3 regions of the Mesoaciditoga sp. genome follow, and region 3 is predicted to be linked to each of the others. Evidence: riboswitches for the same ligand, from Rfam matches in the RefSeq annotation. Region 3 holds a riboswitch; each other region holds the start of a gene.

Region 1 (10,212 bases), on a different contig from region 3:
ACCCTTGGTACGATTTCGTGTACCCCAAAAGATCTTAAATATCTTGTTGTTGGATACCTTTACTGTAAGGGACTCATAAGTGATGCGAATGTGGATGTGAATATATTTACATCAAAGGTTAAAGTGAAGCAAAACAATTCTAAAAAAATTTGGTTAAACACAAAACGAAAATGCAACGCGAACTGTGTGGATATAAAAACGATATCCACAAGTATGGCAGATTTACTCAGCTCTTCAGAATTTTTCTTGGAAACTGGGGGATGCCACATAGCAGGCATTTTTGATTTAAAAGAAAGAAAATACGTTTACATCTGTGAAGACGTTTCACGTCAAAGCGCTATTGAGAAGTGCATTGGCTTTTTGGTTTTTCATCCAAACAAAATAGAAATACCCGCCCTTTTTTTAACGGGACGGGTGAATTTTGAAATCGTTCAAAAATGTGCCAAAATAGGCATTCAATTCATCGTAACCAAAGCGGCCGTCACGGCTGAAGCGATTGATGAATCAAAAAAACGTGGTATAACTCTTATTGGCTTTGCCCGTCAAAATAGGGCAAACATTTACTCTTGTTTTGAAAGAATTAAGACTTCTAAATCTTAAAAACTCATGTTGTGCGTGAATATTACGAAGAACAATTTTTTCGAAGTTCTGTCAAAACGTCTTGGCTCTTTTAGTTGGGGTTTTCAAGCTTGCGATTTAATTTTTTGAAACGTTTTGTAACATTAACGCACAATGTGAGTTAGAAGTTTCCTTTTTTTGCAATTGATCCCAGCATTATAAGTTCAAACCCATCGAAAAGCAAACTTATGCCAACGATCAACCCAACCCAAAATATGGAACTGAAAGGCCATCCCATTATCATCCAAATTCCCAAGAATATGGACAGCGTACCGTTTAAAATGGCAAGCAATGCGCTCAATTTCGAACCAGCTATATCGAATGCAAAAGTGAAGTTTGAAAAAGCATCGATCAACAGGTAAGCTGAAAACATAATACCCAGTGCTGCAACACCAATTCCGGGGAAAATGAGCATAAGCAAACCAGTTATAAAAAGCACAACAGATTTGAGCCAGGCACCGTGAGATTTTTTGTAACTTTTAAAAGTGGCGTACGCTGTGAAAATGGAACTTGTAACGAGAACGCTACCAAAGAAAACCGCCGCGCTCAGACTCATTATTGGAGGGATTAAAATCCCAAGAGTTCCAACTATTACCATCAATATTCCAGCAACTATTGAATGTTTTGAGAATTTCTGTAAGACTTCTTTTTCGAAAATCATGGCAGTTCCTCCTATTTCATCTTAACTTTTTTCATCTTTAAACCATCTTTCAAAGTAGATCATAGCATACATATGCTATAATTTCCCAGTCTACGAGGAACTCTGGTGAAAATCCAGGGCGGGCCCGCCACCGTGACCGGCTACGAAACTCATAACAAAGCCACTGACAAATGTTCGGGAAGGCATGAGAAGTAGGATGAAACCGGAAGCCGGGAAACTCATGACACCACGCCTTCGTGGAGAGAGGCTGGTGAAAACTATTCTGCACTTTTTGCCTCTTTTCCATGATTGCCAAAAAAATTTAAATGAGGTGATCTTCAAATGGAAAAAGGATACGTTCAAGTTTACACGGGAAATGGAAAAGGGAAAACCACCGCCGCCATCGGTCTTAGCGTGAGAGCCGTAGGGGCTGGATTGAAAGTCTCTTTTATTCAGTTTATGAAGGGTCAGTACACGAGCGAATTGGAAAGTTTTAAAAAACTTGGAATAGAATTCTATCAAGGCGGACGGCCAGAATTCGTAATAGGCGGTCCGAAAAAAGAAGATATAGAAGCGGCAGCAAAAACTCTTGAATTAGCGAAAGAAAAAGTCACCAGCGGAAAATACGACGTTGTGGTGTTGGACGAAGTCAATGTGGCTATTTATCTAGGGCTTATAAAAGAAGAAGATATTCTAAAGCTTATAAAAGAAAAGTCTTCTTCAACCGAGATAATTTTAACCGGTAGATATGCCACTGATAATGTGATGAAAATGGCTGATTTGGTAACTGAAATGAAAGAGATCAAGCATTATTTCAATGCGGGAGTCCAAGAAAGAGTTGGAATAGAAAAATAGGACCATTTGATTTCGAATGCTGGGGGAAAAAGTGGAAAAAAAAAAGCATTTTAAAGGTAAAAAATCTTAAAAAGCATTATCGTGATGTGAAAGCGGTCGATGGCATATCATTTGATGTCTTCAAGGGAGAAGTTTTTACGTTGTTAGGACCAAACGGGGCCGGTAAAACGACAACTTTAGAAATATTGGAAGGATTGAAAAAACACGATGAAGGAGATGTGTTTCTTTTCGGAACACACATAAAAAATGGAATTCCGCTTAGTTTGAAAGAAAGAATTGGTGTCGTGCTTCAAGAAAATAACTTCATTGAGCATCTCAGCGTTGTTGAAACTTTAAAGACCTTTAGAGGATTCTACTCCAGTGGGCTAAGAATAGAGGAAATCCTTAAAATAGTGAGCCTTGAAGATAAGAAAAATACAAGAGTTGAGAAATTATCCGGTGGACAACGGCAACGCCTTGCCATAGGCGTTGCGTTGGCTGGAAATCCCGATCTCATTTTCATGGATGAGCCAACAACGGGACTGGACCCTCAGGCGAGGAGAAACGTATGGGACATGATAGTGAATTTAAAAGAAAAAGGTAAAACGATCTTTCTCACGACTCATTATATGGAAGAAGCCGAATTTTTATCCGACTACGTTTACATAATGGATCACGGTAAGATAATAGCCAGCGGAAGTGTACAAGAGTTGATAAACGCTTTTGGTGAAGAAAGAATAATAGAAGCTCATTTGGATGTCAATGAAAGCTTGAAGGAAGAGCTAAAGGAAATACTTCATGAAGTTGAATTTGGAAAGTCTAAAGTGTTTTTGAAGGCTTGTGATCTTCCAAAAACCATGAAAATTTTTCTTGATTGGATTGAGAAAAGGAAAGTAAAAGTTAGAGATCTTATCGTGAGGCAATCAAATCTCGAAGACGTCTTCCTGAAATTAACTGGAAGGAGTTTAAGAGATTGAAAAGAACTTTCAGCGTTTTTAAAGCATTAACAACAGCAAGCGTTAAAAATCCTTCCGCCCTTTTCTGGATGATCATTTTTCCAATTTTGCTTCTTTTGATATTGGCTAGCGTCTTTTCCAATGTTCAAAAATCCGTAAATGTAAGGATTGCCGTTGTAAACGAGAATACCACTTTTAGAAGAACAAATCTTGATTTTGCCAGTTACATTACCACCACGTTAGAAAAAATAGCTCATAAAAGTGAAAGGAGTCCCATTTCTTATCTGGAAAGTGCCACTACAACAAAGGCACTTGGAATTTTTTTGAAAGATTTAAAGGATGAAAAAATAGATGCGGTAATGGTCATTCCAAAAGACTTCGATTCTTTGGTGTACGCAAAAATGGCAAAATTACCTCTAAAAGCTGATCCAATTGTTACGATATACAAACGTAGAAATAGTCAAAGTTCAAATATCGCTTTTTCAATTTTAGATTCGGTTCTTTCTTCATTTAACAAAAGATTTTGGAAAATGAAGAAAGAACACGCTATATCTTTAAAGATAGAATATCTGACACGAAATGGGGAAAAATTCTCATACGTTGACTTTTTGACCACTGGAATAATCGTCATGGCTCTTATGACGGTTTCACTTTTTGGCGTAACTGACGATTTATTGGTTCAGCGAGAGAAAAAAGTTTTGAGAAGGCTCTTTGTTTCCCCTATAACAAAAATTGATTATGTGCTTGGGATGTCGCTTTCCAATATTCTTCTTGAACTCATCCAAATTACCTTAATCTTGATAACAGGGATCGCACTTGGAGCTCATCTTAAAATAGACGCAATTTCCATTGCATTTATGCTTTTTGTCATTGCTTCAACGATGCCATTTGGTTTTTTTGTGGCGAGCATTTCTAAAAGTGCAAACTCCGGAAATGCCATTGCCAACATATTAAACTTCCTCTTTATGTTTTTAGGAGGACTTTTCTTTCCTGTAAATAACGTGCCATTTATCGTAAAGATCATGGCCTATTCACTGCCAACCACTTATTTGGCAAATGGACTAAGATCGCTTATGGGAGTAAGTTATTCAACCACGCCCCTTTATTTGAATATTTTTGTTCCTTTGGGATGGGCTGCATTTACGCTTTTTTACAGCGTTAAAAAGTTCAAGTGGGAGGTTTAAAGATGAGATTTTGGTCATCATTTGTGGCTTTAACACTTAGCGCGATCAGAGATAGAATGAACATCTTTTTTAACATCTTTTTCCCACTTGTGATTTTGATAATCTTTGGCTTTGTATTTTCAGGACTTTACACTTCTTCCAATGTGAAGATCGGGATAATGGGAATAAAGAAGCTTCCTGAGATTGAGAATGTAAGCTTTGTAAGATTTAGAAATTTGAAGAATTTGAAAACAGCTGTTATAAAAAGCAAGATGGATATGGGGATAACCCTTTCCGCTTCGAACTCTATGATTTTATACTTAAATCCTTCAAATGCTCAATCAAATGAGTATTACGTTTCTTTGGGAAAGAGACTAACGGAATTCTTGAACGAAAAAAATGGAGTAACTCCTGTGATAAAGGTTGTCAGCAAAGATGTGAGTTTTTCAAGCCAAAAACTTTCATATCTTGATACCCTTATTCCAGGAATACTTGCCCTAAGCATTTTTTCAGCTGGCATTTTTTCCATGACGGCATCATTGGCTCATTTAAGGGACAAAAAAGTGATCAAAAAGATGTGGACATTTCCACTGTTTAAATGGCAATTTTACGGTGCTTTTATTCTCGAAAAGGTGATAGAAACTTACCTTTCAATTGTTTTTCTTCTCTTCGTTGCAATACTTGTTTTTGGGACGCACTACGATATAAATGTGGCAAGATTTTCCATTTTGGTCATCTCTTCAACTTTTGGAATGATGGGTATAGGCATGATAATCCTATTCTTTTCACCCAACGCGAAAATTGCGAGTGAAATATCAAGCGTTGTGTACACCATTGCCATGTTTTTCTCGGGTGTTTACTTTCCTGTGGAAACCATGCCAAAATCCATGCAAAAAATAGCATATTCTCTTCCTCTTATCTACATGGTTAATTCAATGAAATACACTTTTGGACTTAGGCCCATGCCAATTGGAAGTTTTTACGATATGGTATTTCTCATGTTTGCGGGATTCATCCTTGTTTTAATTGGATTTGGAAAACTCTTTAAAGCAGAATGATTCTTGAAATTTTAACTCACGCTATGTTGTCATATTATAAAGCGTCTTAAAAGGACGCTAATCTTTATCCTTGAAGTGCTTGTTAGGACATATAAGTATAGAGTGTCCTGTTCTTGATTGAGAAACCATAAAATGAATTTTTCTTCGGTGTTATAATCGCTTCGGAGAGTGAAAAATACATGAAAAAGTTGGAGCTTGCAAAAATTTTCAAAGAAATGGCAGATATGGAGGATTTCCTTGGAGAGCCTTTTAAAGCTCGCACTTATCGTTTTGCAGCTGAAATGATAGAAAAAATCGGATTGAATGTTGAAAATCTTAGTGGGATAAAAGGAATTGGAAAAGCCGTGGTGGAGAAAACAGAGGAGTTCATGGAAAATGGGAAGATAAGGAAACACACGCAGCTTTTAGAACTCATTCCGGCAAAATACAAAAACAAGATCTTCAACCAAGACGCAAAGGCATTAGGGAGAATATGGCAAGAAGAAGTGAAAAGGAGATTTTTCAACGAAGATGGCTCTCTCAAAACGATGCCCTCAAAATATTCCTTCAAATTTTACGTTTTAAAAGAAATTTCACGAGAATTCAAGAAAGGGCAATTGTACAACGAAAGTGAAGTGAACGCCATTTTGGCGCCAATTTATGATGATTACATAGCCATAAGAAGGTATCTTGTGGATTATGGTTTTATAAAAAGAACAAAGGATGGTTCGAGCTATAAAAGGGGTATGTGAATGTTAGCGGAAATACACGTAAAGAATTTCGTGCTTTTTAACGAGATAAGCCTCGAATTCTCTAAAGGATTAAACGTTGTAACGGGAGAAACAGGTGCGGGAAAATCTCTTTTCCTTTCTGCTTTGCGCGCTTTGTATGGTGAAAGGCCTTCCACACTTATGGAAAAAAGTGAAGTTGAAGGTCTTTTCGAAACAGATAATGGGGAAAAAATAGTTTCTGTCAAATTCTCTCCATCTCGTACGAGCGCGAAAATAAATGGTTCACTGGTTACCATTGCCCAGTTAAGGCACTTTATCGAATCCCAACTTGTCATACACTCTCAGGGTGCAGCTGGTATTTTGCGCGATCCAAAGACTCACATGAGTTTTGTGGATTTGTTTGAACCGAAAATAAATGGAATTCTGAGTTCTTACAGAAAACTTTTTCAAGAGTACGTTCAAATAGAAAAAACGCTTCAAAGGGAAGAACTTTCAAAAATAGAAGAAGAAATAAAAGAAATTGAAAAAGACGTTGAAAGAATAGAACGAGCCTTAATAAGTGATGAGGAGTACGAGGAGATGCTTTCTGAATACAAACGCCTATCCAATGCGCAACAGATAATCCAAAACGTTCAGGAAATGCTTTATTTCATAAGTGGGGAAGGTGGGCTTGAAGATTCGATAACGAATCTGGTAAGAAAGGCGAAAAGTCTCCGTACACTTGATGAAAAAGCAGAGGTTTTCCTTGAAAATGCTCAAACAATAGAAGATGAGATAATGGAATTGGAAAAAGAAATAGAAAACTATGGAATGGAACAGGATGTAAATGAAGAAAGAGTTGTAGAGCTTGAAAGAAAAATAGAGGATATTGAAAGAATTAGAAGAAGGTATGGACCGACTTTTGAGGATGTTCGAAAAAGATTCGAAGAGCTTCAATCGCACATGATACAGTTAAGTGAGAAAGCCCGTGTTTTAAAAAAAGCGAAAAAAAGGTTAAAAGAACTCAAAGACGAAATGACGCCACTTGCCACAAACATAAGAGAGTTGCGGAAAGAGGCGGCGAAAAAGTTGCTGGATAACACGGAGAAGAATCTTCACGATCTGGGGATGAAAGATGCAAAAGTTGAGTTTCTTCATACAAAAACGGATTTTGGAGAAAATGGCATTGATTCTATTGAATTTATTGGAACCATGAACCCGGGGTTGGGTTCTGTTTCTCTTTCAAAAATAGCCTCTGGTGGGGAAATGGCAAGATTTTACTTGGCATTGGAAGCGGCGCTTGGAAGAAAGCTCCCGGTTGAGACGGTTGTCTTTGATGAAGTTGCATCAGGCGTGGGAGTGAGAACGGCTGACGTGGTGGCTGAAAAACTCAAAGAGATTTCAAAAGATACTCAACTCATAGTTATCACTCATATGCCGCAAATAGCGGCCATTGCTGACAAACATTTTAAAGTGGAAAAACATGTAAAAGACGGAAAAACTTATTCGGTTATAAGGGAACTCGACGGCAAGATGAGAAAAGAAGAGATAAAGGAGATGTTCGGCAAAATCCCGAAAGGAGTCAAAAAATGAACAAAGCGGGAATATTTTTACGTGTGTTGATAGCCGCCCTTGCAATTGGACTTGGGATATTTCTTGTCATGTACGCCAATGGCTATTTTGCGGTCTCTAAATCCGTTTTGAACGTCGATAAAGCCTTAATAGAAGTTGTTCTAGATCCTCAAGGCGTTGCCCATATTCAAGAACATGAATTTTACACTTTTAAAAAGGCGTATCATGGTTTAGCTCCTCATATGATGCTTCCGAAAGGAGTCACACTTGAAAATTTCAAGGTGTCTGTTAAAGGTGCGAAAATATTGAAAAAAACGGGAAGCGTAACGCCACGAGGATTTGATCTGAGAATATATCTAAACAGAGGTTACAACGTTCCAAAAGCCGGCGGAGATAAAGTTGAGATGAATCTTTCCTACGATATTTACAACGCTTTTCAAAATGGAGAAGGCTTCTCACAATTTTTCCACAAATTCTGGGGGGATAACACACCTTCATGGGTTCACAATCTAACGGTTGTTTACAAGTTTCCACCGAATTTCAAGGTTAAAAACATCTTCGTTCATCCAATAGACGTTCCTCACGTTGTCAGCCATAGCAAAAATGAATATGTTATAATGTACGTGAACTTCCCACCTAACGCTTACGCGGAAGTTAGGTTCATCTTTCCTAAAATGAAAACTTTGTACGCTTCGACTATAAATAAGAATTATTCGGACATTTTGAAGATTGAAAAATCTTACGTGTCAAATGCGAGGATGACGTGGATTGTCTGGATAGTTTTGCTGGTCCTGGCAGGGATAATTCCTCTTGCTTCATTTTACTTTTTTGGAAGAGAACCGCGGATTAAGTTAGACTCTGAATATGAAAGAGACTTGCCCTATGATGATCCGCCAGCTGTGGTGAATTCCATCGTGAAAAGAATAGTTTCCGATCCAGATGGTGACGCCTTTGCCGCCACTATTCTGAGTCTTGTTGAAAAGGGATATTTGAAATTTGTTGGTAAGAGCGCTTTTAAGATAAGTGAAGGGAAAAAACCGCTGGATGAAAGTGAAAACCTTCTTTTAAAACTCGTCATAAAACCTTACTCAGCTGAAGGTATTTTCGATCCTGAAAGCTTGAGAGATTCGATGAAGGGAAACATAGTTTTTTCAAAAGAATTCTTATCTGCATATACAAATTGGAAAAATCAAGTTTATTTGAAAGTAGAAGAGAGGGATTACATAGTTACTTCTGGAAATACCATCGCAAAGATTTTGGCGGTTTTTGCCCTAATTATAATACCACTGTCCTTTTTGGCCTATATTGCCTCCACAAAAGCGTATCCGATGATCGCTCAATATTCCGCGTGGTTTGCATTCGTCGATTGGACGGTAGCGTGGATAATGTTAGTGCTTCCAAAAGACATCTTTGGAAAATGGACGAAGAATGGGAGAGAATACTATCTACGATGGAAGAATTTTGAAAAATACCTAACGGACTATTCTCTTATAAAAGAAAAACCACCGGAATCGGTGGTGCTATGGGATAAATACCTCATATACGGCACAGCCCTTGGCGTTGCCAAAAAAGTTACGCGAGCCATAAAGGAAATAGATCCGAAAATCGTTGAATCCTCTCCCCTTTATCCAGCTTGGATAGATATGTACTGGTATTCATCTATTTACAGACTGCCAATGTATGCGACCACTAACGCCGTTCAATCAAACAACGGATCTTCTGGTGGTTTTGGCGGAGGCGTTGGTGGCGGATTCGGTGGCGGTGGAAGAGGTGGATTCTAACAGTTCATCTCTTATATCTTATGACATCACGCAAAAGCGATTTTCTGTCTTTGATATCTTTTTCGCCTTCCACACCTTTTGGAGGGAAGCCATCAACCACGCCTATGATGCCGCGCCCTTGTTCCGTCACGGCCACGATAGCCTGAAGAGGGTTAGCCGTGGCGGCGTAGATGGTGCATATCTCCTGGGTTAGCTTAACGGAGTTCAAAACGCTTATCGGGTAAATTTCCTTCATGAGCATGACGAAAACGTGACCTGCCCCTATTCTTTTCGCATTTTCTATTGCTTGTTTTTCAAGCGCTTCGTCATTGCCATCATGCCTTATAAGGCAAGGCCCTGAAGCTTCATTGAACGCTATGCCGAATTTTGCACTTGGTGAAGAAGTCGCCATCACTTCGTAAAGATCTTCTATCGTTTTTATGAAATGTGTCTGTCCGACTACGATATTTGAACCTTCCGGAATTTCAAGCTGAACCACTTCAAATTTGACGTCCATACCGTTATCACCCCTTGAACATAAATGTGCTGAAATTCAAAAACATTGCCACCGCTGTTCCAATGGCCAAAAAAGGTCCAAATGGCATCTTGGTTTTTTTGTTGGCCTTGTGAGATAGAAGTTGCGGAACTGCCCAAATAAGAGCGACTAAGGATGCTATTAAAATCGCGAAAACCGCCGAAAATGGCGTTAAGAAAAGCGCAAGCGCTCCAAAAAATTCAACATCGCCAAAGCCCATTCCTCCACGTGAGAGCAGATATATTAAAAGGAATAAGGCGAAAGCTCCAGCGGCCGTTTCAATAGAGAGTAAAAAATGAGAAGATTGCGCCGCCCATATTACGCCACCTATTGCCGTGATCACAACAGCGGAATCTGGTATAAGCATGTATTCAAAATCTATCGCGG
Region 2 (10,212 bases), on a different contig from region 3:
AGTCTTCCTTTTTGCATTTTAAGTACATTTCCTTGAATTTCTGGGAAGCATCACACTCGTAAGTGGCGACAAATCTGGTTCCCATTTGAACACCTGCTGCACCCATTGAAATGTATTTACATATATCCGAACCGTCAAATATGCCCCCCGCCGCTACAACAGGGATTTCCTTGTTGAATCTTCTTTCATACCCCTTAACGGTCTCGAGGATCGGAGGAAATATTTTCTCCAAAGCGTAGTTTGGATCGTCTATCTGTTCCTTCTTAAATCCCAAATGTCCACCAGCCATTGGCCCTTCCACAACCACTATGGAAGGAACATTTCCATAATTTTTGGCCCAATAATCGAATATTATCTTTGTCGCACGTGCGGAGGAAACTATGGGAACTACCTTGGTGAAAGGTTCTTTTTCTCCTTGAGGCGTTACTTCTTCTGGAAGTTTCAAAGGAAGACCCGCACCCAAAAAGACGAAGTTAACCTTTTCCTCTGCCGATATTTTTATAAGTTCATTGGCATCCGTTAAGGCCATCAGGACGTTCACACCTATAAGGCCATCGGTCATCTCTTTGGCTTTTCTTATTTCTTTTCTCAGAGCACGTCTGTTAGCACCCTTGAAATTTCTTTCAAAATCTTCTTCAAACATTCCTATACCTGCCGCTCCGATGACGCCTATTCCTCCTTCATTGGCAACAGCCGCCGCCAAACCTGATAGGGATATTCCCACGCTCATTCCACCTTGAATTATAGGCACTTCCGCTATATATTTTCCAACCCTTAAGGGAGGCATATATTTTTTATTCATCTTTCACCTCTTAAATATTTTTAGCCTTTTGCCTTTACCCGTTCTTTAAGCTTTCATCCAGACTTCCATCTGGCAACATCCAATCTGGATGATACTTTTCACTTTCTTCCATTTGGTACCTTACACAGCTTTTCCAATCACCAAAACAATACTTTTCTACCCATTTCTTATCTATTTTCCCTGCTTCATAAAATCTTTTCATTGGACAAACAGGATACCATTTACACGTTTTATACATTTTAAAACTCCCTTCTTAAGTGAAATGACTATTTGATTTTAACATTCAATCTTTCAAAAAACGAATTGAACAATCTCAATTATACGTGTTACTGTAATTTTTGGACTCTGTTGTTTTCAGTTTTTTATCGAACTTTTATTTTATCTACTTTTAAGTGTTGAATATATGGAATATCCCTGTCAATTTGAAAGTTAGGAGTGCTTTTTGCGAAAGTCAAGAAAACATTTTCCCCATTTTCTGAAAATTCAGATAAAAAGTCTACATCTTTTTCATCAGAAAGTCCGGGAACGTAGGTCATCCTAAGTTCATAGGAAACCTTGTATTCTCTCAAGATTTCCACCGTTTTTTCTACCTTTTCCCACATGTTAATATCTATCCCGGTAAGAAGCGGATATTTTTCTGGTCTTGATTTTATATCAACAGCGAAATAATTAGCAATTTCCAACATATCTTTTACCATGTTTGGATTTGAACCGTTAGTATCCACCTTCACTAAATAACCAAGCGATTTTAAAAATTCAACAAACTTTGGAAGTTCTGAATGAATGGTTGGTTCTCCTCCAGTAACACATATAGCATCAACTCTTTTTCTTATTTTTCCTCTTAATGCCATTTTCACATTTTCCATATTGTCATCAAGCGATTCCTCACCGTAAGCTATTTTCCAATTATGACACCAAGGACACCTAAAATTACATCCAGAAGTAAACACCACTGCTGATGGTCTTCCCGGGTAATCAACCAAGCTAAATGATCTTAAGCCAGCTATCCTCATTTTTCAGTAACACCTGTCTCAATTTTAAACATGGATCTTTCATTGAACTCTTGACGTTTCCCGTCATTCCAATTTTGAACTGGTCTATAATAACCAACAACTCTTGAGTACACTTCACATTCTTTTCCACAGTAAGGACACTCAAAATGTTCTCCCGGAATGTATCCATGTACCGGGCAAATGGAAAAAGTTGGAGTTATCGTGATGTAAGGAAGAGGAGTTCTTTCAATAATTTTCTTTACGAACATTTTCAAAGCTTTGTAATCTGTTATTTTTTCCCCTACAAAGAAATGTGCTACAGTTCCTCCAGTGTACTTAGGTTGTAAGTTTGATTGATGTTCAGCCACTTCAAAAGGATCTTCACTTGAGGAAACAGGGAGCATTGTCGAATTTGTGTAGTACGGATTCTCTTCTGTTCCAGAAGTTTTTATATCGGGATAAAAAGATTTATCTATTTTAGCAAGTTCATAAGATGTGCTTTCCGCTGGTGAAGCTTCAAGATTGTAAAGATTTCCTGTGATAGTGGTAAAGGCTTCTAATTTTTTTAACATGTAATCGAGAACTTGCTTTGCGAAATCCATACCTTTTTCAGTTTCTATTCCAACACCGAGGAAATTGAGAAGGGATTCGCTCATTCCTACAAGACCTATAGTAGAAAAGTGATTTGCCCAATATTGACCTGTACTCTCTTTTATCGTTCTAAGATAGAATTTTGTATATGGATATAGACCTTTTTCTGTAAAAGCTTCCACCACTTTTCTTTTCCTTTCAAGAGATTCCATTGCTATTTCCATGACGGAATCAAGTCGCTCAAAGTATTCATTTTTCGTTTTTGATAGATATCCTATTTTGGGAAGGTTTACGGTGACAACACCTATGGAACCCGTCAGCGGATTTGAATTGAATAGACCTCCACGCCTTTTTATCTCTGTAGTGGAGCTTTCATCCTGATTGACAAAATTAAATGACAGCTTTTCCAGATGTTCTTTAACATCTTTGTTGTTAAGTCTAAGTCTACAACACATGCTTCTTGTATCTTCTGGATCCATATCTGAATTTACAAAATTCGCAAAATATGGAGTTCCAAATTTCGCGGTCATCTGCATTATCATATTCACAATTTCGCTATCCCATTCAAATGATTTTGTGATATTGTAAGTTGGTATCGGAAATGAAAATGGACGTTCGTCACCGTCACCTTCAAGCATAACCTCTATGAACGCCCTATTCAACATGTTCATTTCTTCTTGAAAATCTGAATAAACTTCTTTCCGTTCTTTACCACCAATTATCACGTGTTTTTCTCTGTACAATTTTGGTACGATCAAGTCCATTGTTAAATTGCTGAAAGGTGCTTGAAATCCGGCCCTTGTAGCAACATTCATGTTAAATATGAATTCTTGCATGGCTTGTTTAACCTGATCGTAGGTGAGATTATCGTATCTGATAAATGGAGCAAGAAGAGTATCAAAACTGGAAAAAGCCACAGCTCCCGCCACTTCTCCTTGAAGGGTATACAAAAAATTGACTATCTGCATCAAAATAGTCGAAAAGTGCTTTGCAGGTTTTGAAGAAACTTTTCCGGGTACCCCTTTTAAACCAACTCTTAATAAATCTTCTAAATCCCAACCAACGCAATATGCGGATAGGTAACCCAAATCATGTATGTGGAACCATCCCTCTTCATGAGCTTTTTTGATCTTTTCATCATAAACATGGTCAAGCCAATATCTCTTTATTGCATTCTTATAAACATGGTGTTCAAGTCCTTGAAGTGAATATCCCATGTTTGAATTCTCTTTAACCTGCCAGTCGCTCTTATAAATGTAATCCTCTACAATTTTTCTTATATTCATATAAACACCCCTCATTTCAATATATAGTATTTATACCAAACATATATACTATATATAGTATATAAAAACGATATAACTTTGTCAAGTATCAAGCAAGTATTATTTCGATATCTCTTAAATTAATTGCTTTATTTCCATACAAAATCTCTGAGTTCAAGACAAATTCATTATCATCACGAAGATGATCATTCCGAGAAGAGCAAAAGGGTAAACTGCTCCATATCCTCCTACCGTTTCTTCACTTTTTGTGTTGTCGAACGCAGCTCCAAGACCCGGAGTGCTTGTCATTCCACCACATAGAGCTCCTGCAAGTAAGTTCCAATTCATTTTGAAAACGAATTTCCCTATTAGAAATCCAAAAAAGATTGGAATAAATGAGATTAAAAAGGCGAGAAACATGTAAATAATTCCTGTACTGTTGAAAGAAGTTACCGTTGTGAATCCATATTTTAATCCAACAATTGAAAGAAAGAGCAGCAATCCCAGGTTTTTAACGTTGTTTAGAATTTGATTGTTCATGGAAAAGTTAAACGGCCCCAAATTCTCCAAATAACCGAAAAAAAGCGAGGAAGTTAAAGTTCCACCTGTAAGACCTAAACTAAAAGATGATATTTTGAGTTTTCCCAAGACAATCCCAATGATCACAACTAAACTAAAAGCCATGAAGTCAAAAGTACCCTTTTCTTCACCTTTTGTTTTTTTAGACGATTCTGTACTTCTAAAGCTTTTTCTTTTAAGCAAAATTGGCACGAGGGACATAAAAACAACGACAACCAAAACACCCGGGACATATCCGAGTGCGTACCCGTAACCTATCAAACTTTCCGATGAAGGCGTTGAAGATACGCCAAGTGCTGCTGCCAATCCAGGTGAACTTGTCATTGCACCTGTGAATATTCCCAAAAAAATGTACTTGCTTCCGTGAAAAGCTTTTTCCAAAAGCAGGGTAAAAATCATCCCAATAAACGTCATAAAAAAACCCAACAAGAGGAATTTTAAACCATACTTTTTGAAAAGTCCCCCTATGTCTTTTCCTGCAAGCAAGCCCACCGCTGAGATAAAAAGTATTAAGGAAAAGTGAAAAAGCTCTCCAGAAATGTTCAAATTTGACGCTTTAGAGAAGTATCCAGCATGTTTAAGAAATGCCGTTATAAGCCATCCCTCAAAAAGTCCAACAAAAAGAGCTCCTGAAAAGCCCAATTTAAATTTTCCTATTTCAATTTTTCCGATTCCAACACCAATTAAAATTGTTGAAAAAATCAAAAAGAATTGGTTTGATAAGATCTCATACAGCATTTCTTTTCTCTGCTTTTAAATAAGCTCTGGTATTGTTTGAGCAACAGTTATTCCCAATTTCTTTAATTCTCTTTCTTTGTATTCTACACTTCCGAAATATCCAAGAACTATTGCACCTGCATGTCCCATTCTCTTGCCTCTTGGGGCAAATCTTCCTGCAAAGAAGACTTTTATTTCTCCTTTATAGCCTATATCAAGGGCATGCTGAATACCATCTATTTCTTCATTTCCTCCCAATTCGCCTATGATCCTGACTTTTGTTACGTTTTCTTTAATTAACCAATCAAAAACTTCTGCAATTGAAGTCCCCGTAATGGGATCCCCACCTAATCCGATGGCGACTTTTATTCCGCTTGAATGCAATGAGAGATAATTCGAAACTTCGTACATTAAAGTGCCACTTTTAGATATAACAGCTATATCTCCAGGAACGAAAGCTTTTTCCGGCATGATGCCTATTTTACTTATTCCGGGCAATATCAATCCTGGACAATTGGGTCCGATTATTCTTACATTTTTTTCTTTCGCAACATGATATAAATGTAAAGCGTCATACTGAGGAATGTGTTCGGTTATAATCACAATTTTCTTGATCCCAGCATCGATAGATTCCAAAACAGCATCTTTTGCGTACATTGCTGGAACGAACACCACTGAAGTATCAACGTCATATTTAATTACTGCATCTTTCATACTATTCAAAACAGGTATCCCATCAGTGTCCATCAGTTTGTTTCCTTTTGAAACCCCACACACAATATTTGTACCATATGCCTTCATCTTTAAGGCGTGAAACGTTCCATATTTTCCCATTCCTTGAACACACACTCTTTCTTTTCCTGTAATCACATCTCATCACCTGCCACAGCGCTTTTCACCATTGAATACATGTCGTTGTAATAATTAATATGATTTTTTTCTAATACCTCTTTTGCTTTTTCTTCGTTTGTCCCGGTTAACCTAACGTAGAGCATGTAATCTGGGTTTCTCTTTTTGAAATCGACAATAGCCCTCGCTATTTCATCGCATTTTGTGATCCCGCCAAATATATTCATAATGGTTTTTCTAATTCCATAACCTTTAAGTGTTTCAAGTGCAAACACTGTAACATCTTTGTTAGCCCCTCCGCCAAGGTCTAAAAAATCAGCTGGCTCACCGCCGAAAAGCTTAACCATATCTATGGTTGCCATTACTATGCCGGCTCCGCACCCGATTATTCCTATATTTCCTTCTAACTTAACATAATTAAATGGATAAGGATTTTCTTCTGCAAATTTTTTGACCCAGGATTGCCTGTAAATTGCTGAATCGTCTAAATAAAAAACTGCATCAAGTGCTATAAATTCTCCATTTTCCATTTCGCCAAGAGGATTTATTTCAAGAAGTGTTATATCTTTTTCTAAAGCTATTCTTCTCAAAATAAGAGCAATTTTCGCGGTTCTTGGATCAATATTTTTTACCATCCTATCGAATTGCCCTTTGACAAAATTCTGTGAAGTTTCCACATCAATTCCGCCGTCATTTGAGTATATAAGAGAGATATCCTTCTCATCCCTATCAAGAATTAGTGAAAGATAATGTTCGTGTTTTGTTGGAATTTTTTCTTCAACCAGCACCCCAAATGGAATTTCATATTTTATCTTTTTTCCAAGAAGAATTTTGAGTCCATGTTCAAACTCTTGAGGCGTATTGACGAAGAGCACACCACCATTTTTCATTCTGCTTCCAACCAAAACTTGAGATTTCAAAACGCAAGGAAGAAAAAAATTCTTTGGAGATTCTCCTTTTCTTACAAGGAAGGACTTTGGTACGGGAATTCCGTAAGAGCGCATGATCTCTTTAGAAAGAAATTCATGCAATTTCATAAAATCACCTCCAACAATAAAATATCTTCTCACTCCTCCCTAGAGGTTGAGAAGCTCTCCGGATAAAGGCAGGTCTCCCGACTCTCAGATCATCCTACTTTCTGCGCCTTCCCAACAAAAAGTCAGTGGCTATTGCAGATTTCGTCCCTGATCACGGTGGCTGGGCCGTGATAGATTTTCACTATCTTCCCTATTAAACTTATTAAGTACCTTTACCTTCGGAGGTATTCAATTTTTAAGTTAATCGGATTATAACATTTCGATCGCAGTTAATCAATCCAGTACATGATAAAATTTGTCGTTGAACTCCACGAACTGTAAGTAAGGAAACCTTCTTTCAAGTTTTTCCCTTATCGATTTAGAAAAGAATTTTTCCGTATCATCATGCTCGATTGCTATCATTGCCATCTTATTTTGAACCATCTTCCTTATGTCACGATACTGAACATCTCCAGTAACGTAAACATCTACATCGCTTTTCAAAACATCATCTATCAGCGCCAGTCCATTCCCCGTTCCAATTGCAACTTTTTGAATTGGCTTTTTCCCATCCCCTACAATTTTCAAAGTGGATGCGCTGAGTTTTTCTTTTACCTGCTTGGCAAAGTCATTTAATGACAAAGTTTTTTTTAACACTCCTATTCTTCCCATTCCATGCGGGCTACTCTGATCACCGTTATGATGCTGCAAAGGGTGCATATTTTCAAGACCTATAAGCTTTCCGACGTAATCGTTCAATCCCCCTTTCACGGAATCGTAAGCCGTGTGAATACTGTAGATGGTTATGTCATGCTTCAACGCCAGGCTCACTATTTCGCCGTACCAATCAGATTTTAAAACGGTCCTTGAAGGGATAATTATTGGCTGATGATGAGATATAACGATTTGACAGCCGCGTTCTATCGCCATCTTAACAGTTGTCGGTGTAACATCCAGACAAGTCAAAATACACTTGACATCCACATCTGCGCCTTCAATTTGAAGACCATTGACGGCATCGTATTTTTCTGTAAGATTTAATGGTACCAGCTCTTCAAATATCTTTAACGCTTCGCTAACTCTCATTTCAATTCCTCCAATTGCCATTTTTTTATATTATAAATCGAAGCCGAGGGCGGGGGCTCCCTCGGCTCGCTTCGTTGGACGCGCTGGTAAGTATACCATCACTTAGAAAGTTTATAGAAATCCAATCCAGCCATTAAGCTCATTGGATTGTAATACCAACCTTTTACCCATGTTCTTTCAACATGATGACCGAATGGTTGAATCATGTAAAGTTCCACGGCGTAATCATGTGCTTTCGTTGCGAGCTCTTTGTAGAGCTGGGCTCTTTCTTCTGGAATACTTGTCTTCATTGAGGCAACTATAAGAGGATTGAACTCTTTCTTCGCCAATTTCTTAAAGTTCTTTCCCAGGAAAGCTCCATAAGTTCCAAAACTGGAAAGAAAAGGCTGGGCAAAATCGTAAGCGTCTGGGTAATCCGCCGTCCATCCCATAACGAAGAATGGAAGCCTTCCCGCGAACACATCATCAAGATAAGATGCCCACAATTCGCTTGCCACATTTATTTGGAACTTTGGATTGATCTTTCTAGCATAGAACTTTATCATTTCACAAGCCAACCTTCTCTGCTGGTTGCCGGTGTTGTAAACTATGGTGAATTTAAAGCCTTTTTTCCACAATTCACCGTTGTAAGCCTTTTTGAAATACTCAGTGGCCTTTTGCAAATTGTAATCGTAAGATGGAACGTCTTTGCTGTAACCAAGTAATCCTTTTGGAATGCAACTGTTAGGTATCATTCCCTCTCCATTCCACACTTCATTTATGTATTTTTCATATGGGAAAAGGTATTCAAATGCTTTTCTGACATTTATATCACTGAAGAAATCTGGCGGTATACCGTTTCCATCCAGCTTTCCACTTCCAATGAGGGATTTGCCTTTTGCGTTGACATTGAAATTGAAAAATCCACTGACTATTTCTAGAGTTGGGAATCCTTTAAGCACGCGAACTCCATCCATTTTCTCTACCTGAGACATGTATTGTTCTGGAACGTATATTATGTCGGCGTTTCCACGTTGAAGATCAAGTTTTCTGGTGGTGAATTCGGGCACGCGTTTTATTATCGCGTATTTTACCTTTGCCGGTGTATTCCAATAGCCGTCAAATCTCTTGAAGACTATCTCCCTTCCTCTTGTCCATCTGTCCAACATGAATGGACCACTACCATTTTCTATGGAGTAAAGGGGATCTTTTTCACGTGTTGGATTGTTGTATTTCCACCAATTTTCCGCCGTCCCCGGCCAAGCACCATTCTTGATCGCCCATTCTTTATCTTCTATACTTGTCCATCCAGCGTAATGCGCCAGCATTGAAAGAAATGGCGGGTAAGGATGGGGAAGATGGATTATCAAAGTATCACCATTTATTTCAAAGTCTTTATCCATCAACTTGAATGTCTTCACTATGGCATCTTTATACTGCGGTTTCAACATTTTGTTCTCATCAAACATATCTTTCCATTTGACACCCGCAAATTTTTCAGCCCATTGAGTTATTGAATCGACGTAATTTCCGTCTATAGTCGGAAAAAGCGCTTCGGCGATCATCCAGGCGGCTCCACCACTTCTATCTAACACGAGAAGCCTTTCAAATGAGTATTTCACATCTTCCGGTGTGAGAATATCGCCGTTATGAAATTTAACACCCTTTCTTATATGGAAAACGTATGTTTTTCCATTATCAAGAATGGTTCCATCTTTCACTGAAGGAACGTTCGTTGAAATCATCGGAAGATAATTCTTCAAACTCGTTCCATCGTATTGAATTAGGTTATCGTACATCTGCGACACGGCTTCAACCGAAGCGGTATCGTAACACCATGCTGGATCAAGCGAAGGTATGGTTCCAGTCGTTTCTTCGATTATGGTATCTGGATTTGCCATCCCACTCGCAAAGATGAATACCCCCATCATCAAAATGATAGCGGTTAAAAACAGCATCTTCTTCACATCTCATCCCTCCATTTTTTAAAATTGGGTGCCTTCATAAGAAGGCACCCCGATATGCTCTTCTCAAAGTTTTAGTACTTCGATAAGGCGTAAAAGTCTTCCATTCCTCTAAGCATAGGATTGTAATACCATCCGTGTATCCAGCTTCTTTGTACATGATTGCCTAACGGCTGGAATAGCCACATTATAGCCGCTTCTTTGTAAGCCTTCACGGAAAGTTCTCTGTATATTTTCAGCCTTTCTTTAACGTTTGTCGTTTCTTCGGCCTGTTCTATTAAAGGATCAAATTCTTTCTTTGCCAATTGTTGATATCCCTTTCCAAGCGTCAATCCATAATAGCCGTTACTGTAAAGGAAAGGATATACAAAG
Region 3 (10,212 bases):
GGAAAAAAGAGTGAAGATCAACGCCATCTGGAAAGAGATGGTAAGTGGTTTTTTGGCATCAAAGACGTACGTCTCTGTTAAAAATGAAACTTTGGAGATATGGTCAAAAGATCCGGTAGTCCTTTCGGAACTTAGATTTAAAGCTCCAGATTTTTTGGATTTGTTCAAAAAAAAAGGAATTTTTTTGAATAATGTGAAGGTAAAAAGAATGAAATAAAGAGGTGTGAAATGGATAACAACAACGGTTACAATGCGGAAAGCATTAGAATTTTGCGTGGGTTGGAAGCTGTAAGAAAAAGACCAGGAATGTATATAGGTTCCACAGGTTCGGCGGGTCTTCACCATCTTATAAATGAAATAGTTGATAACAGTGTTGATGAGGCAACGGCAGGCTTTTGTGATTGGGTAAAAGTTGAGATAGCGCCAGGATCTATCGTTACAATAGAAGACAATGGTCGGGGTATTCCTGTGGATGAACATCCTGAAGAGCACAAGAGCGCGCTTGAAGTTGTCATGACGGACTTACATGCCGGAGCGAAGTTCTCCCAAAGCACTTACAAGGTAAGCGGGGGACTTCACGGAGTTGGCGCAAGTGTTGTCAATGCTTTAAGTGAATGGATGGAAGTTTACGTAAAGAGAGATGGAAAGATATATTATCAGAAGTACGAGCGCGGTGTACCGCTTGAACCTGTAAAAATCATAGGTGAAGCAAACGGAAGCGGTACGAAAAGCGTGTTTAAACCAGATTCTGAAATATTCAGGACTATAGAATTCGATAGAAAAATAGTAGAACATCGTCTAATGGAACTCGCATTTTTAAACAGAAATTTGACAATAGAGTTTGTCGATTTAAGAGAAGAAGAACCTTACAGAAAAATTTTTCACTATGAGGGTGGAATAGTAGAATTTGTTAAATATCTTTCAAGAACTTCAAAGTTGATCGTTGAGGAACCGATATACTTTTCTGGGAAGAAAAATAATGTGGAAGTTGAATGCGCGTTTACTTACACTAACAATTACGATGAAAATCTTGTTGCTTTTGTGAATAACATAAACACAGTTGAAGGTGGAACACACGTTACGGCATTTCACTGGAGTCTAACGAAGATAATGAACGACTTTGCGAGGCGGCTTGGGATTTTGAAAAAGGATTCTGAAAATTTCAAAGGAAGCGATACCAGAGAAGGCTTGGTTGCCGTTCTTAGCGTAAAGGTACCCGAGCCGCAGTTTGAAGGGCAAACAAAGGCCAAACTTGGTAACGAGGAAGTGACAGAGGTTGTTAATTCCGTTATGCAAGACCGGCTTCCTGAAATTTTGGAATTAGATCAAAAGAATTTGAAGAGAATTTTAGAAAGAATTTCTCAGGCTTTGGCTGCACGTGTAGCGTCTAGAAAAGCCAGAGAAATGGTGAGAAGGAAAAGCGCACTTGAAAGCACATCGTTACCTGGAAAACTTGCGGATTGCACGATGAGTGGAAAGAAAAATTCCGAGATATTCATAGTTGAAGGAGATTCGGCAGGGGGTTCGGCAAAACAGGGAAGGGATAGGAATCTTCAGGCTATACTTCCGCTGAGAGGAAAAATTTTAAACGTTGAAAAAGCGAGCATGGAAAAGCTTCTCAAAAATGAGCAGATAAACAACATAATAGTTGCTTTAGGAACGAATATAGGACAGGATTTTGATATTTCCAAACTGAGATACGATAGAATAGTCATAATGACAGATGCGGATGTTGACGGTGCCCACATACGAACACTTTTGTTGACGTTGTTTTACAGATACATGAGACCGCTGTTAGAAGAAGGAAAGGTTTACGCCGCTGTTCCTCCACTTTATAAAGTGAGTTATGGTAAAAAGCATTCATACGCTTATTCAGATGAAGAGTTGAAAAAAATAGTCGATGATTTAAAGGCCAACGGTCAAAAATTTGACGTTCAGAGGTATAAAGGTCTTGGTGAAATGAACCCGGAACAGTTGTGGGAAACAACCATGAATCCAGAAACCAGAAAAATGATGAAGATAGAAATAGAAGATGCGGAATATGCGAGCGATATTTTCAGGATACTCATGGGAAATGATGTGGAAAGCAGGAGAGATTTCATAACAAGACATGCGCTGAACGCGACTAACATAGACGTGTGAAATGGGTTTTGCAGTAAGAACACGTTTTATTTTGGGAATAATAGGTTTCATCGTAGTTCTACTTTTGATAAAAGCACTTTTATCTTTAAGCTTAGATCCGGTTGTATACAATTTACAGATTAAGGGGTTGAATTACATCAACCCCTCTTACTTGAGAACGAGAGTAATGCCAATAGGTGGCGTTCACCTTTCAAAATTGAAGGTTCCTTACGATCCATTTATAAAATCTTATACGATTAAGTATTTAGGAAAAGGAATTGCCTTATTAAGTGTAAAAGAGAGAAAGATATGCTGTGTGCTTTACGCTAATGGAGAGTACATTTTGATTTCTCGAGATGGGTATTTCCTTTTAAAAATTCCTTCATCTGAATTGTATAAAGCAACAGGATACAAGATTTTTTTTGACATAGGAAATGAGAATTTCAACGATTATAGGATAATAAACACCTCTATTGTTCGTGATATAAACGCTGTGCTGTCGTATCCTTCATGGTTTAAAAAAGAAGTTTTAGAGGTGGATTTGATGAAGAAAACTCTGTACTTTACCAGAGGAGTCTCAGTGAAAGTGCAAAAATTTGATTTGAATAACAGCACAGAAGAGGTTATTTTAAAACTTGTTGGTGATTCTCGGATAGGGTCAAGATATCTTCAGATTGGAAATAATTTCGTTCATCTTCCAGATTCATGAGAACATTCACCTTTTCACTTTGTGGATGTCTAACTATTGAGCATGAAGCAGAATAAACCTCGTAAATGAGTTTTTCGTTGATCACATCGTTTGGAAAGCCTTTGGCGAACAACTTTCCATTTTTTATCACAAGTAGCCTGTCTGAAAAGATGATCGCTTGATTTATATCGTGGAATGTTGCCAAAACGGTTTTTTTTCTCTTTTTGAAAGCTCTTAATATCTTATTCAACAGTACTTCAACGTGGCCGATATCGAGATGTGCAGTTGTTTCATCCAAAATAAGTATTTCAGGATCCTGCGCGAACACTTTTGCGGCGTAAACCATTTGCCTTTCACCACCACTTAGCGAATAAAACATTCTGTTCATGAGATTTTCTATTCCCAACACCTTAAAGGCATGTTTAACTATTTCTTCATCCTTTAATGACAATTTCCCAAGCAATCCAGTGTAGGGAATTCTTCCCATTTCCACTATTTCTTTTGCTTTCATGTCATAGGCCGGTGTGAATTCTTGAGAGGCCACACCAACCAATTGCGCGAGTTCTCTTTTTGAGTACTCTTTAACTTCTTTACCTTTCACCTTTACACTACCATTATAAGGCAAAATGGCACTTAATGCCTTTACCAAAGTGGTCTTTCCTGAACCATTTGGTCCTATTATTCCTATAATTTCACCCTTTTTGACGGAAAAAGTTATGCCATTCAGGGCTTTTTTGCCATCGCTGTAGGAAAATTCGAGATTTTCAACTTCTACCTCATACAACCTTTCTTCGCCTCCTGAGAATGTATATAAATATTGGAGAGCCTACTAAGGCGGTTATCGTTCCTATTGGCATTTCTGCTGGTGTAAAAGCCGTTCTGGCTATTGAATCGCATGCAACTAAAAACACTCCTCCCAGCACGGCACTTGCTGGTATTGAAATTCTGTGATCTGTTCCAAAAAGGCGTCTTGCTATGTGAGGCATTATCAGTCCAACGAAACCAATTATTCCAGACGCAGAAACAGCTACGGCGGTGGCAAATGTTCCAACTACGAAAACGGTAACTTTTAAAAGTTCCACTCTTATCCCAACGTGGATGGCTTCTTCTTCCCCGGCGGTCATTGCGTTCAGATATTTTCCAATTAATGTGAAAAAAAGCGAAACTCCGGTTGAAACCACTCCTACCAAAATTACGGAATTCCAACCACTTCCTGCCAAACTTCCCAAAAGCCAGAAAGACGTCATTTGAACGTTTCTCCATCCGTAGACTATCAAAAATGTTACCCCTGCGCTGAAAAGAAGATTCACCATTACACCGCTTAAAATCAATTCTGTTACCGGTAATTTTCCATTTTTTCTCGCTACAAGATAAGTTATAGCGGCGGCCAATATGCCGAAAATGAAGGCAAATATCCACGTGTAAAATATCAAATTCGGATTGTACATTTGCGCTAAAACATTTATCAAAATGGCACCAAAGGCCGCTCCGGACGAAACTCCAAGAATATATGGATCGGCCAAAGGATTTTTCATCATGGCTTGAAAAGCGTTACCCGTCGATGCCAATGCCGCACCCACTCCTAATCCGAGCAAAATTCTCGGAAGACGAAGCTGCAATATGATAACATTTTGAACGTTAGAAACCTTCATACCTACCAAACTTTTGAAGATATCTGAGATGGGAATGTAAACAGAACCAAATGCCAAATTCAGTAGAACAAAGGCCGTTAAAATGGGGAGGGCGATCAAAAAGCCCCTTCCCCTTTTAAACTTTACCATGCTTTGCTGAAAATATTGTAAAGCTCTTCTAATAGTCCTACAAGCTTTGTGTTAGGCTGCGATGCGATATTTCCATTTATAGCATAAACATGTCCTTCTTGAACGGCTTTGAGATCTTTAAAAGCGGGATAACTTTCAAAAGCTTTGATAGCCGCTTTTTGACCATTGGGAGCGTAGTAAGGCACCAATATGATATCTGGGTTTTGAGAAACTACAAATTCTGGGCTTACGGGTAGCCATCCGTTAGGTCCGGCGTAATTACCTGTAACGTTGACACCACCAGCTAAAGATATGATTTGATTTAAAAAAGAGCCCATGCCAGCCGTCCAAATCTGTTTTCCAGCGCTGCCGTAAAAAACCCTTGGTCTCTTGTCAATTGGCACGTTATAAGCTGCCTTTGAGATCTTCAAAACCTTTTCTTTTAACGCAGACACAAGTTTTTGTCCCTTTTGTGGATCTCCCATAATGGTTGCCACATCCAGCAGATCTCTGTAAATTCCATTAAGATTATTTGCACTTAAAACAAATGCTTTCACGCCTATCTTTGCAAGGCGTTGGTATTGTGAAAGTTGAAATCCGCCAAACATAAAAACCACGTCTGGTCTCAAAGAAAGAATTTTTTCCATGTTCAGTGGGTACATTAAGCCAATGTTCGCTGCCTTTGTGTAAGAGTCGTACTTCGTCACTCCAACCAAATCTTTGGAATACCCTAATTCCAATAAGAAATCTGTTATGGAAGGTGCCGCACTGATAACTCTTTGAGGCGCCGAATTGAATGTAACTACGTGCCCGGCATCATCAACTAACGTTAAAGGATACTGCACGGCAAAAAGCATTGTGAACGCCAAAACGAGTATTACACCAACTATCAAATACTTTTTCATAGCAAAACCTCCTTTTTGAAAAATAAAAAGCCGACTTTTTTAGTCGGCTGGTTTCCCTTTTTAACCATACCACACACTTTCTCCGAGTGGGAGGGTATCTCGAAACAGGCAGGTCTCCTGGCTCTCGGTTCTTCCTCCATCCGCGCCTTCCCGGTTTTCCCAGTGGCATCGTGCGAATGTCGTCCCCGATCACAGTGGCGGGACCGCGCCGGATTTTCACCGGTCTTCCCTTTTAAACTTCTCGTACCTGTTTCCGAAATTATTCTACCACGCTAAGATCTATTTTTCAAGTTTTGATTTTAAAATGGATCAATAAGGGTTTTCTTTTTGTTTTTTTATGGTGTAGAATAGAATTAAGTATTCATGAAGGAGGGAGCAAATATGTCAGGACCACGAGTCGTTAGAGCACCAAGGGGCACTGACCTCACATGTAAGAGTTGGCAAACGGAAGCTCCAATGAGAATGATAATGAACAACTTAGATCCAGAAGTAGCGAGAGATCCGGAACACCTTATAGTCTATGGTGGAACGGGGCGCGCTGCGAGAAACTGGGATGCGTTTGACGCCATCGTTGAAACCCTAAAAAGGCTGAACACGGATGAAACCATGCTGGTTCAATCCGGAAAACCGGTTGCCGTTTTTAAAACTAACGAATGGGCACCGCGTGTTTTGATAGCGAATTCTCTTCTCGTTCCAAAATGGGCAAATTGGGATTATTTTCGAGAGCTTGAAGAACGTGGACTTATAATGTATGGACAAATGACCGCCGGAAGTTGGATATACATAGGAACTCAAGGGATATTGCAAGGAACGTATGAAGTCCTGTACGCCGTCGCGCAAAAATACTTTAACGGAACGCTCGCTGGCACTATAACAGTTACAGCGGGTCTTGGAGAAATGGGAGGAGCACAGCCGTTGGCCGTTACACTGAACGATGGCGTTGTCATAAATGTAGAAGTGGATAAAAGAATGATAGACAGAAGGCTAAAAACCGCATATCTGGACACATGGACGGATTCTTACGAAGAAGCTTTGAAAATGGCAAAAGAAGCAAAAAAGAAAAGAGAACCTCTTTCTATAGGTCTTCTGGCAAACGCAGCGGATGTGTTGCCAAGAATGGTTAAAGAAGGATTCATTCCAGATATCGTAACCGATCAAACGGCTGCTCATGACCCACTTTACGGTTACATTCCAGCTGGAATGTCCTTGGAAGAAGCAAATGAGATGAGGGAAAAAGATAAAGAAGGCTATCTGAAACGTGTGTACGAGTCGATGGTCAAACACGTAGAAGCCATGGTCGAAATGCAACGCCAAGGCGCAAAAGCTTTTGAATATGGAAATAACATTAGGAGAAACGCTTACGATCAAGGCGCAAAAGATGCATTCGAAATCGTTGGATATGTGCCCGAGTATATAAGGCCACTTTTCAGTGAAGGTAAAGGTCCGTTCAGATGGGTTGCACTTTCAGGCGATCCAGAAGACATTTACAAAACAGACGAAGTCGTTTTAAAGCTCTTCCCATACGATGATCATCTGAAAAGATGGATAAAGATGGCACACGAGAAAGTTCACTGGCAGGGGTTGCCGGCCAGAATTTGCTGGCTCGGGCAAGGTGAAAGAGAACAATTTGGACTCGAAATAAACAAAATGGTAAGAGAAGGAAAATTGAAAGCTCCAATAGTCATAGGTAGAGATCATCATGATACCGGTTCAGTGGCATCTCCATACAGAGAAACAGAGGCCATGAAAGATGGCTCTGATGCCATAGCCGATTGGCCAATACTTAACGCTTTGTTGAATACCGCATCTGGAGCGACGTGGGTTTCCGTACATCACGGTGGAGGAGTTGGTATAGGATATTCAATTCACGCCGGAATGGTTTGTGTGGCGGATGGCACAAAATTGGAAGATGAAAAGCTTTCAAGAGTGCTTAACAACGATCCTGGTAGCGGAGTTGCCAGGCACGCAGATGCGGGATACGAAATAGCCATAAAAACGGCCAAAGAGAAAGGCATCGACATTCCAATGTTAAAGTGAATTCCTAAAAAAGCACTTTACTTTAAAGTAAAGTGCTTTTTTTCTTTTACATGACTCTTGCCACCGAACCCATTGGATCCCGGGGGGGAAGCACTATCGGTTTTGCCTTCCATGCCTCTTTCATTTCATCCGAAAGATAGGATTCATCCACCACTATTTCATAAGCGTACTCTTCAAACCAATTTTCTCCCATAATGAAATATCCATCTTTTCCGTTTTTATCTCCCCAACTGTTTTCAACTTTCCATTTAGTAGGTTTGTCATCTGTAACATCAACCCCTAACAGAACCATCGCGTGAGTCATCAAGCTGTCTCCGTAATCCAGACGTTGAGATTTTGTGAGGTTGAAGTTGACGTCGTAAAGATTTTCAAAATCAAATACATCCGTATCGAGTATTCCCTTTTCCCTCTCCATCATCTTTCCAACGTCCGATGCAAACCACGTTGGCTTTCCATCCATTACGGCTTTCATAGCTATATTCTTGAAGCTTTCAAGATCTACGTTAAGATACACAACTTCGTCTCCACCTACCACGTTTCCTAAAAAATCAACGGTGTACGTTTTCATGTATTCCTTATCCGGTGTCGGACAGTTTATCAAGCTGACCATCTTATCAAGGTTTATCTTCACATATCTTTCAAAGAATTCTTGCGGAGTTATGTTTTCAATTCTGTGGTAATTCCCTTCTTTATCTCTGTATTCGTAATCAAATCTTTCTGGTGGAACGCCGATGTTTACTGCGAGTATGTTATAAACTTCGCTGAGCATCTCCTTTTTTCTTTTCATGATTTCGTCCACACTTTTTCCTTCATCATGCATTTTCCTGAGCAGCATGGCGTCTTCTCTCAATTTGCTTTTCAGCAACATGTTCATTATCTGTGAATTGCTGGTATTGTAGCTCTCTTTCATAACCTCTTTTGGAACGACGCCATACTTTTTCACCAAATTGGAAAACATTCCCCATTGTCCACCATCTTCCACAAGTCCTTGTAACAGCCATGCAACTAACCTTGATTTAAGATCTTCAGAAGACGTTTTTATTATGCTTTCAAGAAAATAATTCGCTTTTTCCAGCTTATCCCAAAACATCTCATAACTTTGGGAAAATTCAAACTGTTCCAAATTCAAGTTCTTGGCAGCTTCATATCTGAAAACGTTTAATCCAGCGAATATCCAGCACCTGCCACTGTGTTCTTGATTGGTAATCCTCATGGATGGAATTTCATGTGAAAAAACATGATTATACTTTGCAACGTAGTCCCTTTTTAATGCAACTTTTGTTATTGAATTATTTGAAGCTGCGTTCATTGCAAGCAGGTTTTTTGGAGAAGATAAGAATTCTTCTTTCATTTTTTTAACATCTTCAAAAGTTAAATTCAAATTGTTCACCTCCCGAACTAATTTTTCCATATCAATTTTAACACTAAAACCAATAAAAGTCACAATCGTATTTTTTCAAGATTTTATAAAATAGGTTTATGACTAAATTGGTAAAAGATGAAGAGAAAAAATGAGTAAGGGTAAATTGGAAATTTCCCGAGAAAAATTTAATCGGCAGGATCGCTATGAAAGATTGGCGCTTTCTTCACGTGGTGATTCAGAAGGATAAAAAAGGACCGCCCATTTTCTTTGGGCGGTGGTGAGGAGGAAGCGCTCAGACGGTAATGATCACTTCATACAAAGTATACCACATTTTCGAGTAACGTTCCATTATTTTATCCATAATGTAAATGAATGTTTCAAAATCAGGCTCAAAACGACATATTTTTATCTGTTTTTTAATCAAAAAGAAACAAATTCAATTTTTATCCACTCAAAAAACGATTAGTTTCTTAATTTTCACAAGTAAATCTACTTTCCAATTTGACTCACATAATTTGAGAATTTAATTTTGATAAAGCACATAAACCGAAATCGGAGAAACGCTTATTTTTCCCGATACAATTCTTAAAATCTTTGTGCCAGCTTTTTCTCCGTTAACAACAACGTTCCATTTTCCTCTTGGAAGTGTGAAATTTTCACCATTACTTTCACCGTTGTATATAACAAGAATGTTTTTCCAGCTGTCACCATTGGCATTTCCTTTTATTTCATAAGCAACAAGGGCCAAAGGCATTCTCAGATATTTAGTCACTTGTTTGAACTGTTTTGGGAAGAAAGTGATGTGCTCCTTTATCATCTTTGGATCGTTCATTCTAAAAGCTGGGTGGCTTCTTCTGAGTTTTATCAATCCAGCGTAGTATTCATCGACATCTCTGAAAGCCTTCAAACGTGACCAATCAAAGCCGTTAACGCTGTCACCGGCATTGTAACTATTTCCATTGCCTCCCTTAGTTCTGGCAAATTCCACTCCTCCGGCCAAGAAAGGCACTCCTTGAGATGTTAGTATTATGGCGTTGGCAAATTTTTGCGCTGCTTTTTTCTGTTCAAGCGTCCAATTCGGTTCAGCCGCGTTTATCCTATCCCAGAGGGTGTAATTATCATGGGAGGTAACGTAATTTACAGTTTCGTCTGGATTTTGCGTGAAGCCAGATATAAGCGCGCTGTAGTTTATTTCGCCTACCACTCCTCTTTCAATTACCGTGTTCTTTTTCATTCCCTCCATGAATCCCTTTGCTTTTGGATCAAAAACACTTCCTATTATGCCATCTCTTAAATTATCGTTAAACACGGCTATATGCATTCCTTTTTGATCCCCTT

What was found. Region 3 has a riboswitch for cobalamin ahead of ACXJIN_RS02860 (ABC transporter substrate-binding protein). Riboswitches for the same ligand answer to the same signal wherever they lie in the genome.
Region 1: another riboswitch for cobalamin. It lies ahead of ACXJIN_RS04750 (cob(I)yrinic acid a,c-diamide adenosyltransferase); the one in region 3 lies ahead of ACXJIN_RS02860 (ABC transporter substrate-binding protein).
Region 2: another riboswitch for cobalamin. It lies ahead of ACXJIN_RS00845 (ATP-grasp domain-containing protein); the one in region 3 lies ahead of ACXJIN_RS02860 (ABC transporter substrate-binding protein).

What each region holds. Positions count from the first base shown of each region.
Region 1 is NZ_JBPNHS010000023.1:20,664-30,875, forward strand. It holds gene ACXJIN_RS04740 (formate dehydrogenase accessory sulfurtransferase FdhD) at 1-600, shown strand, start outside; gene ACXJIN_RS04745 (HdeD family acid-resistance protein) at 740-1,279, opposite strand; cobalamin riboswitch at 1,374-1,499, shown strand; gene ACXJIN_RS04750 (cob(I)yrinic acid a,c-diamide adenosyltransferase) at 1,601-2,113, shown strand; gene ACXJIN_RS04755 (ABC transporter ATP-binding protein) at 2,200-3,069, shown strand; gene ACXJIN_RS04760 (ABC transporter permease) at 3,066-4,232, shown strand; gene ACXJIN_RS04765 (ABC transporter permease) at 4,235-5,269, shown strand; gene ACXJIN_RS04770 (DUF2087 domain-containing protein) at 5,449-6,000, shown strand; gene ACXJIN_RS04775 (DNA repair protein RecN) at 6,001-7,551, shown strand; gene ACXJIN_RS04780 (DUF2207 family protein) at 7,548-9,311, shown strand; gene ACXJIN_RS04785 (adenosine-specific kinase) at 9,316-9,807, opposite strand; gene ACXJIN_RS04790 (prepilin peptidase) at 9,815-10,212, opposite strand, start outside.
Region 2 is NZ_JBPNHS010000006.1:1,475-11,686, forward strand. It holds gene ACXJIN_RS00815 (NAD(P)H-dependent flavin oxidoreductase) at 1-802, opposite strand, end outside; gene ACXJIN_RS00820 (uracil-DNA glycosylase) at 837-1,040, opposite strand; gene ACXJIN_RS00825 (anaerobic ribonucleoside-triphosphate reductase activating protein) at 1,165-1,815, opposite strand; gene ACXJIN_RS00830 (ribonucleoside triphosphate reductase) at 1,812-3,686, opposite strand; gene ACXJIN_RS00835 (aspartate-alanine antiporter-like transporter) at 3,825-4,967, opposite strand; gene ACXJIN_RS00840 (succinate--CoA ligase subunit alpha) at 4,983-5,816, opposite strand; gene ACXJIN_RS00845 (ATP-grasp domain-containing protein) at 5,813-6,832, opposite strand; cobalamin riboswitch at 6,883-7,061, opposite strand; gene ACXJIN_RS00850 (Nif3-like dinuclear metal center hexameric protein) at 7,106-7,897, opposite strand; gene ACXJIN_RS00855 (ABC transporter substrate-binding protein) at 7,996-9,834, opposite strand; gene ACXJIN_RS00860 (ABC transporter substrate-binding protein) at 9,915-10,212, opposite strand, start outside.
Region 3 is NZ_JBPNHS010000014.1:9,146-19,357, reverse strand. It holds gene ACXJIN_RS02885 (DciA family protein) at 1-217, shown strand, start outside; gene gyrB (DNA topoisomerase (ATP-hydrolyzing) subunit B) at 229-2,142, shown strand; gene ACXJIN_RS02875 (hypothetical protein) at 2,144-2,830, shown strand; gene ACXJIN_RS02870 (ABC transporter ATP-binding protein) at 2,745-3,593, opposite strand; gene ACXJIN_RS02865 (FecCD family ABC transporter permease) at 3,586-4,560, opposite strand; gene ACXJIN_RS02860 (ABC transporter substrate-binding protein) at 4,584-5,474, opposite strand; cobalamin riboswitch at 5,565-5,740, opposite strand; gene hutU (urocanate hydratase) at 5,856-7,511, shown strand; gene ACXJIN_RS02850 (C1 family peptidase) at 7,558-8,892, opposite strand; gene pulA (type I pullulanase) at 9,398-10,212, opposite strand, start outside.